One region of the Acidovorax sp. NN32 genome, then DNA from elsewhere that is predicted to be linked to it. Evidence: predicted binding sites of a transcription regulator. Region 1 holds the regulator's gene; the other holds the start of a gene.

Evidence for each region. Region 1 encodes FNR, which switches genes on or off when oxygen is low (the NO sensors DNR and NnrR bind a similar motif). Its sites were predicted from a motif close to TTGATNNNNATCAA; they were not measured.
Region 2: a site for FNR is predicted at 6,665-6,678, ahead of ACT89O_RS00975 (universal stress protein). Genes of this name have one in related genera too.

What each region holds. Positions count from the first base shown of each region.
Region 1 is NZ_CP199679.1:2,054,269-2,063,946, reverse strand. It holds gene ACT89O_RS09560 (HD-GYP domain-containing protein) at 1-630, opposite strand, end outside; gene ACT89O_RS09555 (hypothetical protein) at 641-772, shown strand; gene ACT89O_RS09550 (sulfite exporter TauE/SafE family protein) at 851-1,609, opposite strand; gene hemN (oxygen-independent coproporphyrinogen III oxidase) at 1,615-2,997, opposite strand; gene fnr (fumarate/nitrate reduction transcriptional regulator Fnr) at 3,185-3,907, shown strand; gene ACT89O_RS09535 (hypothetical protein) at 3,976-4,269, opposite strand; gene ACT89O_RS09530 (FixH family protein) at 4,321-4,602, opposite strand; gene ccoG (cytochrome c oxidase accessory protein CcoG) at 4,676-6,121, opposite strand; gene ccoP (cytochrome-c oxidase, cbb3-type subunit III) at 6,208-7,125, opposite strand; gene ACT89O_RS09515 (cbb3-type cytochrome oxidase subunit 3) at 7,150-7,287, opposite strand; gene ccoO (cytochrome-c oxidase, cbb3-type subunit II) at 7,301-7,933, opposite strand; gene ccoN (cytochrome-c oxidase, cbb3-type subunit I) at 7,951-9,390, opposite strand; gene ccoS (cbb3-type cytochrome oxidase assembly protein CcoS) at 9,455-9,592, opposite strand; gene ACT89O_RS09495 (heavy metal translocating P-type ATPase) at 9,592-9,678, opposite strand, start outside.
Region 2 is NZ_CP199679.1:201,222-210,899, reverse strand. It holds gene ACT89O_RS01010 (threonine ammonia-lyase) at 1-841, shown strand, start outside; gene ACT89O_RS01005 (hypothetical protein) at 918-1,064, shown strand; gene queC (7-cyano-7-deazaguanine synthase QueC) at 1,156-1,866, shown strand; gene ACT89O_RS00995 (phosphoenolpyruvate carboxykinase (GTP)) at 2,160-4,031, shown strand; gene ACT89O_RS00990 (hypothetical protein) at 4,215-4,655, opposite strand; gene ACT89O_RS00985 (LysR family transcriptional regulator) at 4,782-5,741, shown strand; gene ACT89O_RS00980 (metallophosphoesterase) at 5,776-6,621, shown strand; gene ACT89O_RS00975 (universal stress protein) at 6,733-7,155, shown strand; gene ACT89O_RS00970 (fasciclin domain-containing protein) at 7,335-7,790, shown strand; gene ACT89O_RS00965 (fasciclin domain-containing protein) at 7,848-8,786, shown strand; gene ACT89O_RS00960 (TetR/AcrR family transcriptional regulator) at 8,884-9,498, opposite strand; gene ACT89O_RS00955 (LysR family transcriptional regulator ArgP) at 9,583-9,678, opposite strand, start outside.

The DNA.
Region 1 (9,678 bases):
ATCATGAATGAGCGCGGCAATGCCAAGGTCGTGCAGCTCGGCGCTTTTCATGCCCAACGCACGGCCCAGCAGCAAAGAGATCACCATCACGTTGATCGGGTGCAGGGCATTGCGCTCGCCCACACCTTCCGACAACAGCCGGATGACAGAATCACCGTTTTCCAGGAGTTCGGCCACGCAACCTGACACCAGCGTTTCGCCTTTGGTCCGGGCCTGGTCGGGGTGCTCCGAGACGACACGCTCCAGCGCCTGGTATTGCCGCGTGGCCTCCCCAAACCGCTGATTGCAGGCCGCCAGCGTCCGGTTCTGGGCCTCCAGCAATTCACGCCTGCGCTGCGCCTCTGGGTCCACCGTGGCAGTAGCTGTCGCAGCCTCAGGAGCACTCGAAGACGATGCCTTCATTTCCGGCACGCTCCAGGCTGCAGGCACGAGTTCCCTCAGTTCTGGATCGCTCTTTTTGGGAAAGTACCGCACCTCGGTGAGCCCCAGCTCACGCAAGGTGGCAATCTGCTCCGCTGCCGCCACACGAAAGCTGCTCACCGGGAACGGATGGTGCAACCAACCCACGTCGAGCTGGATGTACATGCCGACACGCAGTTGGCTGATGTCGATGAGGATGGAGGAGTTCACTTCAAGGCGTGTGAAACATGGCGACGTCAATGCCACCAATAGTTACACAGATTATCGCCAGATCGAGGGTCTTGTCGAAGGAGTGCGCCTGCGCCGCAGCGGCACGGCAACACTTGCCTTTCTCACCAAGGGCAAGCGTTGATCACCCTTGTATAGACATGGATTTACGAGGCCTCCCGAACCCCGTCGCACCGCAGCTTGCGAATCGGGGAACTGCTGGCTAGCGGCACCACAACGACGGTTTGTAGATCAGGTCCATCCAGAGTGCCCAGCTGGCCACTGCGCACAGCAAACCTCCTGCGATGCGCGTTCCCCAGTCCGCACGTTTCGCATTGACCCCTGCTTTCAGCCGAATCCACACCAAGGGCCCACCCACCAGCCACACACCACTGCCCAGGCCAAAAAGCGCCATGCTGAGCGCCCCTTCCAGAGGCCCTCCGCTCAGCGCAGCCACGAGCAGCGCGGAATAGAGCAGGCCACAGGGCATCAAGGCCCAAAGCCCACCAGCAACCAGAACCCCGCCTGGTGCACTGACCAGAGGCCGCACACGCGCCCATACGGTACGGCCCGCCTGCTCTACCCACAGGGGCTGGCGCGCCTGGATCACCATCATCAAACCCCACGCCATCACCGCAACATGCATCAGGGTCCACGCAGGGCGAAGTGCCACGGTTTGCTGGGTCAACCATGCCAGGCTGTCCATGGCCCATGCAGCCAAGCCACCCGCCACAGCGTACCCGGCCAAGCGGCCAGCATGAAAAGCGACGGCGCGCCGAATGACACCGCCACGGGGCACCCACTGCACTGTCTGCACCGTCGGGGGAGTTGCCTGTGGCTGCGCATCGCCACCGGCTGTGGACGCCATGCCCACACCGCCCTGCCCGATCAATGCCCCACAAGGCGCAGAACACATGACCAAACAATGGGACCCGCCAACGAGCCCCATCAGCAAGGCGGTTGAGGCGACCGTAGCAATCATGAGGATCAGATGATGCGCGAAAAACGGGCGCGGTTGCGGTCAGCCTGCAGGTAACGGTCAAAGACCATGGCAATGCCACGCACAAAGAACCAGCCCATGGCAGTGACCTCGACCCCATCGGGCCGCACCACCACAAGCCCCTGCTCGGCCATGGTTTCCAGTTGCGCCAGCTCCGCAGAGAAGTAGTGGCGAAAGTCGATCAACCACGCTTGCTCCATGGGCTCAAACAACAGCTCGCCTTGGCACATCAAGGCCATGATGACGGCGCGGCGCACAAGATCGTCGCGCGTCAGGGCCAACCCACGAACGACGGGCAGGCGCCCCTGATTCAGAAAATCGTAATACTCATCCAGGGTCTTGGCATTTTGGCTGTAGGTGGCTCCGACCCGGCCAATCGCAGACACCCCCAGGCCGATCAGGTCGCAATCAGGTTGCGTACTGTAGCCCTGGAAGTTGCGGTGCAGACGCCCCTGGCGCTTGGCGACTGCCAATGCATCCTCAGGCAATGCAAAGTGGTCCATGCCCACATACACGTACCCAGCATCCATGAAGGCGTCCAGCGAACGGGAGAGCATCGACACCTTGCCTGCAGCCGCTGGCAACTCGGCCGAAACAATACGGCGCTGAGGCTTGAAACGTTCTGGCAGATGGGCATACGCGTACAACGCGATACGGTCAGGCCGCAGCTGCGTAACCTGGGCCAGCGTGCGGTCAAACGACTCTGGCGTCTGCCGAGGCAGGCCGTAGATCAAATCCACATTGATGGATTCAAAACCCAGCGAACGTGCGGACTCCACCAGCGAAAACACCTGCTCGGCAGGCTGTATGCGGTGAACGGCCTTTTGAACCTCGGGATCGAAATCCTGCACCCCAAAGCTCAGTCGGTTGAACCCCAGTTCCGCCAGCACTGCAAGGCGGTCCGCATTGACGGTGCGAGGGTCCACCTCAATCGAATACTCCCCGCCCGGCGCCAACGAAAAGCTGCGTTTGAGCATGCCCATCAGCTCCCGCAAGCCCTCGTCCGATAGAAAAGTGGGCGTGCCACCACCCAGGTGAAGCTGACTCACCACCTGCCCCGTGCCGCAGTGTGCTGTGTGCAAGTCAATCTCGCGGCTCAAATACCGCAAATACACCTCTGCCCGATCATGGTGTTTGGTGATGATCTTGTTGCAGGCGCAGTAGTAACAAAGGGACTCGCAAAAGGGGATGTGCACGTACAAAGACAGCGGCAAGGCCTTCGTCATGGAGCCCAGCCTGCGCTGCTCCAAGGCAAGCGCGTAGTCGTCCTGCCCAAAGGCCTCGACGAAACGGTCAGCTGTTGGGTAAGAGGTATAACGGGGCCCTGGCACGTCGAAACGGCGCAGCAGCTCGGGCGAAACAGCGGTCATGGGCAAATTCCTTGCGTACACTTCGACTGTGCCGTAAGCTGCACTCCATGTCCTTGACCTGCATCAAGTGATGGGCCGGGACGAACAGCGACAATTTGATGCACATCAGTCGCCCACCCGCAACCAAAGGCCCAGCCTGTTAGGCATATGGGGCGATATGCTCAAACCTTACCCAGCCTCTGTGCCTATGAACCCGCTCACCATCAAAGTCGCCTGCTCCAACTGCAACCTGCGCGAGCTGTGCATGCCGGTGGGGCTGAGCGAGGAACAGCTGCAACGCATTGACGAGGTCGTTGCCGTTCGCCGCAAGATCAAACGCGGTGGAACCCTTTTCCGCAACGGCGAATCCTTCACCTCGCTCTATGCCATTCGAACCGGCTTCTTCAAAACATGTGTAGCCACCGAAGACGGGCGTGACCAGGTCACGGGTTTTCAGATGGCAGGCGAGATCATCGGCCTTGATGGCATCGTGAATGACCACCACACCTGCGATGCGGTGGCCCTGGAAGACGCGGAAGTCTGCGTCATGCCGTTTGACCGCATCGAAGAGCTGTCCCGCGAAGTCACCGCCTTGCAGCACCATGTGCACAAGATCATGAGCCGCGAGATTGTCCGCGAGCATGGCGTGATGCTGCTCTTGGGCAGCATGCGCGCTGAGGAGCGCCTGGCTGCGTTCCTGCTCAACCTGGTTCAGCGCCTGCACGCCCGGGGGTTCTCGCAGTCCGAGCTCGTGCTGCGCATGACCCGCGAAGAGATCGGTAGCTACCTGGGCCTCAAGCTCGAAACCGTGAGCCGCACCTTCTCCAAGTTTGTGGAAGAAGGCATTGTCGAGGTCAAGCAGCGCCATGTGCGCATCCTGGAGACCGAGGCCCTCAAGCGCATCGTGAACAACCAGCAAGCCTGCCACTGAACCTGCTGTGGTCTGCCATCCTGGCAGTCCTTACCACATTGACCTTAGCCAATAGGTGGCACTACCGCTCAAGGGCACGATGATGTCTTGCGGCAGTCATCGGGACGTTCGCCTTCGGGAACCGGGCAACGGTTAAGTTCAAACGGTGACATCGCCAGCAGCGTGGTCAACGCGCTGGATGCCATCGTGATCATCCAGAACGCAAAAAAGGCAAGCGTGTACACGCCCTGCCGTGACAATGCCAACGGCTGCCCAAACCAGTGCAGGTCTTGCGGATCCACCATCGCAAAAACCAGCATTTCCATCACACCGGCCATCAAAAAGGCCGGCCAGGCAATCCACATCACGCGTTGCATCCACATTGGTTTGTCTCCTGGTAAGGCCGTGCAGGCATGCCGCCCGGCCAGGTGGGTTCAGCGCGGCTGGTCCTGGACCGGGGTGGCAGCGTGGTTGCGGCCCTTCATGGCTGGCAACAGGCTTTTTTCTGGGGTGGCCAGTGTCTTGTTGATCTCGATGCCCTGGCGGTAATAATCTTCCGCGACTACAGGGTCGGGGCGCGATATCGCGAGCCACAGGGTCACAAACCCTGCAATGATCACGATCACGGGACCGGCGATGATCAGCCACACATGGCCAAACCTCCACCAGGGTGCAGCGGCAGAAGGGGCAGTGCCGAGGGCGGAACTGGATGGCATGGTGCTTACTCCTCAAAAATTATCTTGCTCAAAGCAAGACCCGCGAAGGTCTTGCACCCGGGCGCGCGCTGCGTTATCGCGGCACCAGAAACACGGATTTCTCGCTCACATGGGCGTCCGCGCTCAAAGCCTGGACATCGAACTGCACGGCATGTGATCCTGAAGGGGCTGATCCATAGGGTATCTGCAAACGGACGGCCACCCACCGGGACTCCGCCGCACCGATGTCCACCTCGGCATCAGAAGCGACTTCCAGCCCTTCAAGGCCACGCACACTGATGCGATAGCGCTGGGGGCCTTCAGTGGCGTTCATGATCTGCAGGCGGTAGATGTTCTCCAGCTTTCCACCCGCCACGATGCGCGACAGCGCCGCCCGATCACGCACCACATCCACCTTCAAGGGCGTGCGTGTGACAAGGCTGGCCATCATGCCTACGCACAGGGCCACCAGGACCGCGCTGTATATCAGCACACGCGGCCGCAGCACGCGGCGCAGGATCTGCGACTGACTCCACCGTTTGGCCACGCCGTTCTGCGTAGAAAACCGGATGAGCCCGCGCGGATACTGCATCTTGTCCATCACGGTATTGCAGGCGTCCACGCACAGGCCGCAGCCGATGCATTCGTACTGCAAGCCCTTGCGAATGTCGATGCCCACGGGGCACACCTGCACACACAGCGAGCAGTCAATGCAATCGCCCAACCCCTGGGCCTTGTAGTCGATGTTCTTCTTGCGCGGCCCACGCTGCTCACCGCGTTCTGGGTCGTAGGTAACGATCAGCGTGTCCTTGTCAAACATGGCGCTCTGAAAGCGCGCATAGGGACACATGTATTTGCACACCTGTTCGCGCATATAGCCGGCATTGCCATAGGTGGCAAAGCCATAGAACAGTACCCAGAAAATCTGCCAGCCACCCTGCACCGCCAGCAGCTCTGCCCCGAGTTCGCGGATGGGCACGAAATAGCCCACGAACGTGAACCCCGTCCACAACGCCACGGCAATCCAGATGACCTGCTTGAAAAACTTCTTGCGAACCTTCTCGAAGGTCCAGGGCCCATTGTCCAGCCGAAGCCGCGCACTGCGATCGCCTTCGATCTTGTGCTCGATCCACATGAACATTTCGGTGTAGACCGTTTGCGGGCACGCAAATCCACACCAAAGCCGCCCCGCCACTGCCGTAAACAGGAACAGCGACAACGCCGAGATGATGAGCAGGCCCGTAAGGTAAATGAAATCCTGGGGGTACAGAACCAGGCCGAAGATGTAGAACCGCCGAGCCCCCAGATCAAACAGCACCATCTGGCGCTGCCCCCATTCAAACCAGGGCAGCCCGTAGAAAACGATCTGCGTGAGAAACACCATCCCCCAGCGCCAACGCGCGAACAGGCCACTGATGGAACGCGGGTAGATCTTCTTTTGCGCTTCGTACAGGGAAACAATCTCGCCCTGTGATGAGGCATCGGACGCAACCGGCGCTATCGGGATGACCTTGCGAGCAGGCTCGCTGGGTGGGTTCATGATGGTATCGGTCCGTTTGCTTCGTGGTTCTCAGTTTGCGCTGCCCCCTGGAGCAGTGCCTGGGCACTGCTCCAAGTGGCCAAGGCTCAGCGTGCAGCGGCCTGGGTGCCGTTCGACAAGCCCCAGACATAGGCCGACAGCACACCGATCTGCGCTTCTGTCAGCTTGTCCGCCTGTGCGGGCATCTGGTTGACCTTGCCGTTGTTGACCATGGCAGTGATGGCCGCCTCACCCCAGCCATGCAGCCAGATGTCGTCGGTCAGGTTGGGTGCACCCAGTGCCTGATTACCCTTGCCGTCCATTCCGTGGCAGGCTGCACACGCCGTGAACTTGGACTTGCCCAACGAAGCACGCAGCGAGTCATGCGGGCTGCCCGAAAGACTCAACACATAGTGCGAAAGATTGCGCACATCTTCGGGGGAGCCCACTGCGGCAGCCATGGGAGGCATGTTGCCGATACGGCCCTTCTCGATGGTTTCACGGATCTTCTCGGGTGCACCGCCATGCAACCAATCGCCATCAGCCAGATTGGGGAAACCCTTGCTACCCCGGGCGTCCGAGCCATGGCACTGCGCGCAGTTGTTCATGAACAGGCGCTCGCCAATGGCCTGGGCCTGAGGATCCTTGGCAATGTCTTCCGGCTTCATCGAGGCAAAGCGGGCATACAGCGGCTCCAGCTCGGCCTTGGCCTTGGCCATCTCAGCTTCGTATTCACCCTTCTGTGTCCAGTTGAGCTTGCCGGAAAAGCTACCCAGGCCAGGATAGGCGGCCAGGTAGCCCAGGCCGAAGATGATGGTGATGACAAACAGCCACACCCACCAGCGTGGCAGGGGGTTGTTCATCTCGACCAGGTCTTCGTCCCAGACGTGGCCGGTGGTGTTGTCGGACGTGGCCATCACCTTCTTACGGCCTGCCATCCAAAGCAGAATGCCGCAGGCGATGATGCCGACCAGGGTCAGCGTGGTCACAAAGACCGACCAGAAATTGCTGGTGAAGTCACTCATGGGGTGTTCTCGTTCTGGTGAAGGTCAATCTTGCTCGAAAGGCAGCTGGGCTGCCTCGTCGAACCGGGCCTTATTGCGGCCTCGGTAGGCCCAGACCCAGATGCCAATGAAACAGGCCATTGAAGCCAACGTGGCCACAATGCGCATGGTGGTGATGTCCATGGGGATATCTCCTTTACTTGAGCGCGCGGCCCATGACTTGTAGGTACGCAATCAGCGCTTCCATTTCCGTCTTGCCCTTGACATCAGCGGCAGACGCAGCGATCTGTTCGTCGGTGTACGGCACACCCACAGTGCGCAGGGCCTTCATGCGCGGCGCCACGCTGGCGGGGTCCACGGCGTTCTTCTCCAGCCAGGGGTAGGCAGGCATGTTCGACTCGGGCACCACATCACGCGGGTTGTTCAGGTGGATGCGGTGCCATTCGTCGCTGTACTTGCCTCCCACGCGGTGCAGGTCGGGGCCTGTGCGCTTGCTGCCCCACTGGAAGGGGTGGTCGTACACAAACTCACCCGCCACCGAATAGTGCCCATAGCGCAGGGTTTCAGCGCGGAAGGGGCGGATCATCTGCGAGTGGCAGTTGTAGCAACCTTCACGGATGTAGACGTCGCGGCCCACGAGTTGCATGGCGTTGTAAGGCTCCACGCCCTTGACCGCCTCGGTTGTGGACTTCTGGAAGAACAGTGGCACGATCTCTACCAGGCCGCCGATGGCGATGACCAGGAGGATCAGCACGATCATCAGGAAGTTGTTGGTTTCCACCTTTTCATGGGAGAAGCCGGTCGAATTCGATGGGTTGTTGTTAGACATGAGTTATCTCCTTCGGCTCAGGCGTGGGCCGCATTCACGGCAGGAATCGCCACCTTGACCGAACGGCCCGAGATCGCTGTCATCCACACGTTCCAGGCCATGACCAACATGCCACCCAGATACAGCAGGCCACCGGCCACGCGGATCACATAGAACGGATAGGTCGCCTTCACGCTTTCCACAAAGGTGTAGGTCAGCGTGCCGTCGGGGTTGATGGCGCGCCACATCAGGCCTTGCATCACACCGGCAATCCACATCGCGGCGATGTACAGCACGATGCCAATGGTGGCCATCCAGAAGTGCAGCTCAATGGCCTTGATGGAGTGCATCTTTTCGCGGCCAAACAGTCGGGGCACCAGGTAGTACAGCGAGCCCATCGAGATCAGACCCACCCAGCCCAACGCGCCAGAGTGCACGTGGCCCACGGTCCAGTCGGTGTAGTGGCTCAGGGCGTTGACGGTCTTGATGGACATCATCGGACCTTCGAACGTGGACATGCCGTAGAACGAGAGCGACACGATCAGGAAACGCAGGATGGGGTCGTCACGCAGCTTGTGCCATGCGCCCGACAGGGTCATGATGCCGTTGATCATCCCGCCCCAGCTGGGTGCCAGCAGGATCAGCGAGAACACCATGCCCACCGATTGCGTCCAGTCAGGCAGCGCGGTGTAGTGCAGGTGGTGAGGGCCGGCCCACATGTAGGTGAAGATCAAGGCCCAGAAGTGCACGATCGACAGGCGATACGAATACACGGGTCGTCCCGCCTGCTTGGGGATGAAGTAGTACATCATGCCCAGGAAGCCTGCGGTCAGGAAGAAGCCCACGGCGTTGTGACCATACCACCACTGCACCATGGCATCCTGCACACCGGCGTAGGCCGAGTAGCTCTTCATGAGGTCAGCCGGGATCGCAGCGCTGTTGACCACGTGCAGCAATGCCACAGCCAGGATGAACGCGCCAAAGAACCAGTTAGCCACATAGATGTGCTTGACCTTGCGCACACCGATGGTGCCAAAGAACACGATGGCATAGGACACCCAGACCAGCGTTATCAGGATGTCAATCGGCCATTCGAGTTCAGCGTATTCCTTGCCCTGGGTGTAGCCCATTGGCAGGCTGATGACGGCCCCGGCAATGACCAGCACCCATCCCCAGAAGGTGAAGGCCGCCAGGGGCCCGGCAAACAGGCGAACCTGGCAGGTGCGTTGCACCACGTAGTAACTGGTGGCGAACAGCGCACTGCCACCAAACCCAAAGATCACCGCATTGGTGTGCAAGGGTCGCAAGCGGCCATAACTGAGCCACGGAATGCCAAAGTTGAGTTCAGGCCAGGCAAGCTGGGCGGCGATGATGACGCCCACCAGCATGCCAACCACCCCCACAACCACGGCCAGGATAGAAAACTGCCGCACCACTGTATCGTTGTAGTGCGCAGCATTTGTTTTTGGAGAATCCATCGGGCACCTCTTTGTAATGCAGTAAGAGTTTGTTGCAGTCAGCTTTTTTGGGCATTGACACAAGTCAACCGTCTCGGAGAATCCGCTCTCCCTCTTGCTCGACACTCTCGAACTGGCCGTGGTAGACCGCCCACCACAGGCCCGCCAGAATCATCAGCACCAGCACCACGGACAGTGGAATCAGCAGATAAAGAATGTCCATCAGGCAGCCTCCAGCCAGCTTGTTTTTGAGATATCAATCGGCACAGCGCCCTGTTGTGGCCGCAGGTCTTCGCCTTGCGCAGGCAA
Region 2 (9,678 bases), 1.9 Mb from region 1:
TGGCGACACGCTGGAAGAAGCCCGCGCCCACGCCTACGCGCTGGCCGATGCGCAGGGCTTGACCTTTGTGCACCCGTATGACGATGAAGGCGTGGCCGCCGGCCAGGGCACGCTGGGCCTGGAGATGCTGCAGGCCGTGCCCGACCTGGACACCATGGTGATCGCCGTGGGCGGCGGCGGGCTGATCTCGGGCGTGGCCACGGCGGCCAAGGCCCTCAAGCCCGGCATCGAGATCATCGGCGTGCAGACCATGCGGTTCCCCGCCATGGTGAACGCCGTCAAAGGAACAAGCCATCCACAGGGCACATCCACCATCGCCGAAGGCATTGCCGTGGGCACGCCAGGCAAGATCACGCAGGAGATCGTGAAGCGCCTGGTGGACGACCTGGTGCTGGTGGACGAGGGCGACATCGAGCAGGCAGTGCTGATGCTGCTGGAGATCGAAAAGACCCTGGTCGAGGGCGCTGGTGCTGCGGGCCTGGCTGCGCTGGTGCGCTACCCCGAGCGCTTCAAGGGCAAGCGCGTAGGCCTGGTGCTGTGTGGTGGCAACATTGACCCGCTGCTGCTGGCGGCGATCATCGAACGCGGCATGGTGCGCTCGGGGCGCCTGGCGCGCATCAAGGTCAGCGCGCGCGATGTGCCCGGCGTGCTGGCGCGCATCACCGCCACCGTGGCCGACGCGGGTGCCAACATCGAGGAGGTCCACCACCAGCGCGCCTTCACCATGCTGGCCGCGCAGAACGTGGAGATCGAACTGGTGCTGCAAACCCGGGGCAAGACCCATGTGGATGAGGTGCTGGGGCAGTTGCGTACGGCGGGCATGCAGGCCGATCTGATCTAAGCGACAGCAGGGTTTTGCGCCCTGAAGGGACAGTCGCAGCTAGAATTGCGCAAGTTTTAAGCATCTGGAGCCCACCATGTCCGACCACAACACCTCGCACGCCCCCGCAACACCATCGAACGACCCCGTGGAAAACGTGGTTCACCTGGTCCCCGTGGTGCTGCCTGTGGTGGGTGGCATCATGATGTTCCTGCTGGCCTTTATTGCCGTGACGATGGCCTGAACGCTTCTGCGGCCATCACCCACAGCCCCGCAGCGCGGGGCTTTTTTTCGTCCCGCACCACCCCCTTATCCCGTCTGACCTGGAGAACACCATGAGACCCGGACACGCACTCGTTTTATTTTCCGGCGGTCAGGACTCCACGACCTGCTTGGCCTGGGCGCTGGAAAACTTTGCCCACGTGGAAACCATCGGCTTTGACTACGGCCAGCGCCACCACATTGAGCTGCAGGCACGGCAGACGGTGCTGTCATCGTTGCGTGCGCAGTTCCCGCACTGGGCGGCCAAGCTGGGGGACGACCACATGCTCGACCTGGCGGTGCTGGGCCACATCAGTGACACGGCGCTGACCAGCGACACCGAAATCCAGATGACCGCTGCCGGCCTGCCCAACACCTTTGTGCCGGGGCGCAACCTGCTGTTCTTCCAGCTGGCGGCCGCCGTGGGCTACCGGCGTGGCCTGCACACCCTGGTGGGCGGCATGTGCGAAACCGATTTTTCAGGCTACCCCGATTGCCGCGACGACACGCTCAAGGCCCTGCAGGTGGCCGTGTCCCTGGGCATGGGCCAGCGTTTCACCTTCGACACCCCGCTGATGTGGCTGGACAAGGCCGAGACCTGGGAACTGGCCCGGTCCCTGGGCGGACAAGCGCTGGTCGATCTGATCGTGACCGACTCGCACACCTGCTACCACGGTGTGCGCGAGACGCTGCATGCCTGGGGATACGGCTGTGGCACGTGCCCGGCCTGCGCGCTGCGCAGGAGTGGCTACGAACGGTGGAAGGGCAGTTCGGCCAGCGTTTGAGGCGAGGGAGCGGACACAGCCATGCATAACCTCATGTTTTTTTTGCATGGTTTTGACCCCTGTCTGACAGACAAAAGGGCGGCAGGTTCATAAAATTGACATCCCAGCCGACCCGCGGAATCCGTGGAACTAGCCTCCACCCGTGGGGCTGACACACGCTCCCGCCCGCCGACTGAGCACGAAAGCCGTTTTTTCAAAGGCAGCGCTCAGCACCGCAACTGCGCCAGGCCTCGCCGTGACCCGCCCGGTCCGCTTCCTTTGAAAAAACGTTTTTCAACTTAGGAAGCTCCCCGATGAACGCACCCACGATGCAGGGCCTGAACCTCAACGCCCCCGCTTACGTCAAAAACGCCCGGCTGCTTGCCTGGGTGGCCGACATGGCCGCCCTGTGCAAACCCGACACCATTTACTGGTGCGATGGCTCCAAGGAAGAGTACGACCGCCTGTGCCAGCAGCTGGTCGATGCCGGCACCTTCAAGAAGCTCAACCCCGCCAAGCGCCCTTGCAGCTTCCTGGCCTGGTCCGATCCATCGGACGTGGCCCGTGTGGAAGACCGCACCTACATCTGCTCGGCCACCAAGGAAGACGCTGGCCCCACCAACAACTGGATGGCTCCCGCCGAAATGCGCGCCACGCTGCAGCCCCTGTTTGACGGCTGCATGAAGGGCCGCACCATGTACGTGGTGCCCTTCAGCATGGGCCCGCTGGGCAGCCACATCGCCCACATCGGCGTGGAACTGACCGACAGCGCCTATGTGGCCGTGAACCAGCGCCTGATGACCCGCATGGGCAAGGCCGTGTACGACGTGCTGGGCGTGGAAGGCGAGTTCGTGCCTTGCATGCACACGGTGGGCGCACCCCTGGCCGAAGGTGAGAAGGACACGACGAGCTGGCCTTGCAACCCCAAGGTCAAGTACATCGTCCACTACCCAGAAACGCGCGAAATCTGGTCCTACGGCTCGGGCTACGGCGGCAACGCGCTCCTGGGCAAGAAGTGCCTGGCCCTGCGCATCGCGTCCACCATGGGCCGCGACCAAGGCTGGTTGGCCGAACACATGCTCATCCTGGGCGTGACCAACCCCCAAGGCAAGAAATACCACGTGGCAGCAGCCTTCCCCAGCGCCTGCGGCAAGACCAACTTCTCGATGCTGGTGCCGCCCGAGGCGGGCTTTGCTGGCTGGAAGGTCACCACCATCGGTGACGATATCGCCTGGATCAAGCCCCATGCCGACGGCAAGATGTACGCCATCAACCCCGAGGCGGGTTACTTTGGCGTGGCCCCCGGCACCAACATGCACACCAACCCCAACTGCATGCGCAGCCTGGACAAGGACGTGATCTTCACCAACGTGGCCCTGACGGACGACGGCGACGTGTGGTGGGAAGGCATGGAAAAGGACACCGGCAAGCTGCCGGACCATCTGATCGACTGGCAAGGCAAGGACTGGACGCCCCAGATCGCCAAGGAAACCGGCGCCAAGGCCGCCCACCCCAACTCGCGCTTCACGGTGGCTGCCACCAACAACCCTGCGCTCGACCCCCAGTGGGACGATGCCAATGGCGTGGCGATTGATGCCTTCATCTTCGGCGGCCGCCGCTCCACCACCGTGCCGCTGGTGACCGAAGCCCGCACCTGGACGGAAGGCGTGTACATGGCTGCCACCATGGGCTCTGAAACCACCGCTGCCGCCTTTGGCGCCCAAGGCGTGGTGCGTCGCGACCCCTTCGCCATGCTGCCGTTCTGCGGCTACAACATGAGCGACTACTTCCAGCACTGGCTGAACATGGAAGGCCAAATCGCCGCCACCGGCAAGGCGCTGCCCAAGGTGTTCTGCGTGAACTGGTTCCGCAAGGACGAAGCCGGCAAGTTCGTCTGGCCGGGTTATGGCGACAACATGCGCGTGCTCAAGTGGATGATCGACCGCATTGAAGGCCAGGCTGCAGGCCAGGAAACCATGTTTGGTGTGGCTCCGCAGTACGCCGAAATCAACTGGACGGGGCTGGATTTCAATTCCCAGCAGTTTGCTGCCGTGACCAGCATCGACAAGGCAGCCTGGGCCGATGAGTTCAAGCTGCACGATGCCCACTTTGAGCAGCTGGCTTACCACCTGCCCCCTGCTTTGCTCGCTACCAAGGCTGCGCTGGAAGAGCGCCTGGCAAGCTGATTCCGGGATCTTCTCAGTCCTGACAACCGCCCCTTCTGAAAAGGAGGGGCGTTTTTTTTGCGCTTGTGGATGCGGATACTGGATCAGCGCGATCTGCCCCGCGGCCATGAAAAAAGCCGTGGCGAACACTCGCCACGGCTTCAAAAAATCCGATCACTGCACGGTGGACCGTGCATCATCTTCTCAGTAGTACTTGCGGATGTCTTCCACGGTGGCAATGCCCATGGCGTGGTTCAGTTCGGCCATGATGCGGGGGTCCTTCACAGCCACTTGCCAGGTACGCTCGTCATCCGCAGCGCGGCGGCGGGCTTCGGCCCAGCCGAGGGCGGCCACACGCAGGGCAGCACCGGCACGGCGTGCGGGGGCGGTCAGCAAAGCCAGGGCCGCAAAGGCGACCAGCCACAGCACCATCCAAGCCGCGAGCAGGTGGCCTTCGCTCCAGGTGTCGATGACCTGGTTGGCCACTACCAGCAAGGCCGATACCACGGCCGCGAGCAGAAGCGTGGCAGCGCCACGGGCGCCATCAAAGTTGGCGGCTACGCTCTTGAGGGCGGCAGCGGCGTTTTCGGCGCGGACAACGCCGGGGTGTTCGGTGGGGTACTCAACGTGTGCAAAGCTGGTCATTTCGGTTTCCCTTTTCTAACGCTTGTGGCGAGATTGCCGGGCGATGGGGTGATATTAGGGTTTACCCTTTGCATGTTCAAGTTTATATTTTGAATCATTGATATTCATGTTGATGATGAATTGACCATGACGCCCTTGAACTTCCGCTCCTTGGACCTGAACCTGCTGCGTGTTTTTGACGAGGTCATGGCCGAGCGCAGCCTTACACGCGCTGCGCACAAGCTGTCCGTCACCCAGCCTGCCGTGAGCAACGCCATGCGGCGCCTGCGCGATGTGCTGGGGGATGAGTTGGTGGTGCGCAGCGGCCAGGGCGTGGAGCCCACTGCGCGTGCGCTGGCCCTGTGGCCCCCTGTGCGCGAAGCCCTGGCCCACCTGCAGGAATCCCTGGCGCCGGGACACTTTGAGCCCGCTACGGCCGAATCCACCTTTGTGCTGGCCATGGCCGATGCCACGGCCGCCACCCTGGTACCGGCCTTGGTCGAAATTATCGAGCGGGAGGCGCCCGGTATTTCGATCCGGGTATTGCCCCTGACCACGCGCGACCCCCGCCGCCTGCTGGACGAAGAGGCGGCCGACATGGCGGTGGGCTACTTCCCTGCGGTGCTGGCAGACCTGACCGCCCGCGCGCAATCCGGGGGCGCAGTGGCCTTTGAGAGCCGCCGCCTGTACGACGGCGAATACGTGTGCGTGATGCGGCAAGGCCACCCTCTGGCCGATGCGCCCCTGACGCTGGACACCTATTGCGCCGCACGCCACATGCTCGTGAGCTTCTCAGGGCGCCCCTTCGGCTTCATCGACGAGGCCCTGGCGTCCCTGGGCCGCGAGCGCAAGGTAGTGATCACGGTCAACCAGTTCTTCACTGCCGGCCGGGTAGTCTCGGGCTCGGACCTGTTGACGGTGCTGCCCCGCCACTTTGTTCCCGTGACCGGCATTGCCGATGCGCTGGTGCAGCGGGCCCTGCCGCTGGATGTCCCACCCGTGCATGTAGACGCACTCTGGCGCCGGCGTGGGCCTCAGCAGGCCGCGATGACCTGGCTGCTGCACGCCCTGGCGCGCTCGGCGCGCCGGACTTTCCCCGAGGAGTGAGGCGCCCAGCCTGAACCCGTAGACTGCGCCCAGCATGAACATCCAGCTTTTGTCCGATCTGCACCTTGAGGCGCATCCCCACTTCGTCCCCGAACCGGCTCCCGGCGCCGATGTGCTGGTGCTTGCTGGCGACGTGGGCTCCTACCAGGAAGGCTCGCAGCTGGGCGACGAAGACTTTGGCCTGGCCCGGTTTTCACCATTGCCTGGGGGCGCAGGCTGGCCCACCCCCGTGCTTTTTGTGCCCGGCAACCACGAATACGATGCACAGGATTTCGACGCTGCCCACGAGCGGCTGCGCCGCACCTGTGACCGCCTGGGAATCACCTGGCTGGAGCGCGAGACCGTCGAGCTTCAAGGTGTGCGCTTTGTGGGCACCACACTCTGGAGTGATTTCGATGCACTCGCAGACCATGAAGGCAGCACCGACCTTGGCAGGCGGCTGAAACTGCGCGACAAGGCCTTTCGCGCAGCGAACTTCTACCTGCGCAAGACGGGCGGCACCCGCCACGCAGAGCCCTTTCTGGCCGAAGCCATGCGCGACCACGCACTGGTCTGCCAGGAGTGGCTGGCGCAAGCACTTGCGGTGCCTTTTGAGGGCCCCACGGTGGCCGTCACCCACTTTGCACCCAGCCTGCGCAGTGCCGATCCACGCTACGGACTGGTGCCCGGCACTGCGGGGTTCTGCAACGCCCTGGACAGCTTGTTGCCCCACGCGCAGCTGTGGCTGCACGGCCATCTGCACGCCCCGAGCGACTACACGGTACAAGGTTTTCACGGCAACGGCACCCCCTGGCAGTGCCGCGTGGTGGCCAACCCCCTGGGCTATGCGCGCAAAGGCGAACAGGCGGCTTTCAAGGCGCAATGCTGCATCCCCGTATGATCAAGAGACGGGGCTCTGCCGCCCCGCAGCGCAGAAGAAAAACATGACCCAGGTCAAGACAACAGAAGTCCGCGCACGGTAGTCTGACCCAACCCTATTCTGGAGAACACCATGAACATCCTGCTTGCTGTCGATGGCAGCGCCTACACCAAAAAAATGCTGGCCTACCTGGCTACCCACGAGGAGCTGCTCGGTGGCAACCACCAGTACACCGCGCTCACCGTGCAGGCCCCGCTGCCGACACGCGCGCGCGCCGCTCTGGGCAAGGAAGTGGTGGACAGCTACCACGCCGAAGAGGCAGAAAAAATCCTGTCGCCCGTTTGCAAATTCCTGGCGCGCCATGGTGTGGACGCCAAGCGCGTCGTCAAGGTCGGCGCCGTGGGTGAGAACATCGCCAAGGTGGCTGACAGCGGCAAGTTCGACCTGCTGGTGATGGGCTCCCACGGCCATGGAGCCTTGGCCACCCTGGTCATGGGCTCGGTGACCACACAGGTGCTGGCCCATTGCAAGGTGCCGTTGCTGATCGTTCGCTAAGCCGAACCACAAACAGCCCGGCCCACCACCAAAGCCCTGCTCCGGCAGGGCTTTTTTTTGCCCAAATGAAACCGATCGGTTACAACATAACTTGTTGGTTTACTTAACGACCAATTAGTTATACATTCTCGCTGCGCCCATCCTGGCGTGTCATTTCCATCGAAACCGAGGAACGACCCATGAAAAAAACCCTGATCGCATTGGCCCTGACCGCAGGCGCCACCTTCACCGTGATGGCCCAGGACATCGTCGATACCGCCGTGAAGGCGGGTAATTTCAAGACCCTGGTGGCGGCCGTGCAGGCTGCGGGCCTGGTGGACACCCTCAAGGGCCCCGGCCCCTTCACGGTGTTTGCGCCCACCGACGAGGCTTTCGCCAAGATCCCCAAGGCCACCCTGGACGGCCTGCTGGCTGACAAGGCCGCACTGACCAAGGTGCTGACCTACCACGTGGTCCCCGGCAAGGTGATGGCCAAGGACGTCAAGGCCGGAAAGGTCAAGACCGTGCAGGGCCAGGAGATCACCGTGTCCACCAGCATGGGCGTGATGGTGGACCAGTCCAAGGTCATCGCGACCGATGTGGCTGCCAGCAATGGCGTGATCCACGCCATCGACACCGTTCTGATGCCCAAGTAAGCCCGCGGACCAACCGCTCGTCCCTTCCACCACCATCCACTAGCGAGGAGAAGCCCCATGAACACCGCATTCAACCGCCGTACCGTCTTGCTGGCCGCCGCCGTGGGCGCCAGCGCCACCTTGTTGCAGGCCTGTGGCGGCGGCGACGATGAGCCCCAGCGCAACATCGTCGAAGTCGCCCAGAACAATCCTGACCTCAGCATCCTCGTCGAAGCAGTGGTCGCCGCCGGTCTGGCGCCCACTCTGAGCACCGGCATGCTCACGGTTTTCGCCCCGACCAACGCCGCCTTTGCAGCGTTGCTCAGCGAGCTGGGCGTGACCAAGGAGGCCCTGCTGGCCGACAAGCCCCTGCTGACAGCGGTACTGACCTACCACGTGCTCGGCAGCAGGGTCCCGCGTGCAGACGTCCCCCTGGGCAAGGCCATCACGCCCGTGTCAGGCGGCTTCTTCAAGATCGAGTCGGCCAACGGCCTGAAGATCACCGATGGTCGCAACCGCGTTTCCACCATCACGGCCACGGACATCCAGGCCAGCAACGGCGTGGTGCATCTAGTGGACCGCGTGCTGCTGCCAGCCAACAAGGACATCGTCGCCACCGCCTCGGCGCTGCCGGACTTCAGCATCCTGGTGGAAGCCGTGGTGGCGGCCGGCTTGGCCACCACCTTGCAGGGAGCCGGCCCGTTCACGGTATTTGCGCCGACCAACGCCGCGTTTGCAGCGCTACTGGCCGAGCTCGGGGTGACCAAGGAAGCCCTGCTGGCGGACACCGCGCTGCTGACCACGGTACTGACCTACCACGTGGTACCCGCGCGCGTGCTCAAGGCCGAGGTCCCTATCAATACCGCCATTGCTACCGCCCAGGGACAAACCTTCACGGTGAACGCAAGCCTCGTGATCACCGACCAGAACCTGCGCACCAGCAACATCACCATGGCCGACGTGTTCACCAGCAACGGTGTGATCCACGTCGTGGACAAGGTGATCCTGCCCAAGTAAGCTGGTGGCTGTGAGCCCCGTGAGCCCCACGCAAGAAAGCCCGGCATGCCGGGCTTTCTTTTTTGGGTGCGTACGAAACGCTGGAAAGGAGACGCGACTACCGCGCTGCCAGCCCGTCGAAACAGGTGCGCACCACCAGATCCACGATTTCCGCATCGGAATACTGGCCGCCTTCCTTGAGAAAACTCACCACCGGGTCGCAGGCGCGCGCATACAACGTGTAGAGCACCACCAGCGGCGGCAAGGTGGGGCTGATCACGCCCTGTGCCTGGGCCTGGGTGATCCATTCACCAATCTGGTCGCTTACGGCCACGAGGCCGTTGAGGTAGTCCTTGTTGGCCATCAGCACCGCGCGCAGCGTGGAGTTGCGGCTGGGCAGCAGCGGCATTTCGTTGCTCAGCAGCCGCTCCAGCGACCAGCGCACCAGCGCATGGAGCTTTTCAAGCGGGGGCATTTCAGTGGGCAGATCTGCCAGGTAGGCCTGCACACGGCCCAGAATCTGCACCATGGCGGCGCTGCACAGCTCTTCCTTGCTGCAGAAGTGCTTGTACAGACTGGCTTTGGCAATGCCCACGGCATTGGCCACGTCGTCCATGGTCATGGCATCGAAGGCCTTTTCGCCCAGAAGCTGGCAGGTGGACTGGAGGATGGCATCCTCGCGCGCCTGGTGCATCTGCTCTTTGAACGAAACTTTGGGTTGCGGCGTTTGCATGGCTTGTATTTTATACATTGCAGTAAAAAAATAAATGACTAAGTTGCAATACAACTACGTCGTTCACGTTTTACCCTGCAGGAATCATGCCGCAGGCGCCTCCAGCGTCCGTGCGGCGGTGGCGGTCAGGGCCGCCGTCAGGGCGTCCAGCACGGCCGACTCCAGGTTCCAGCAGTGCCA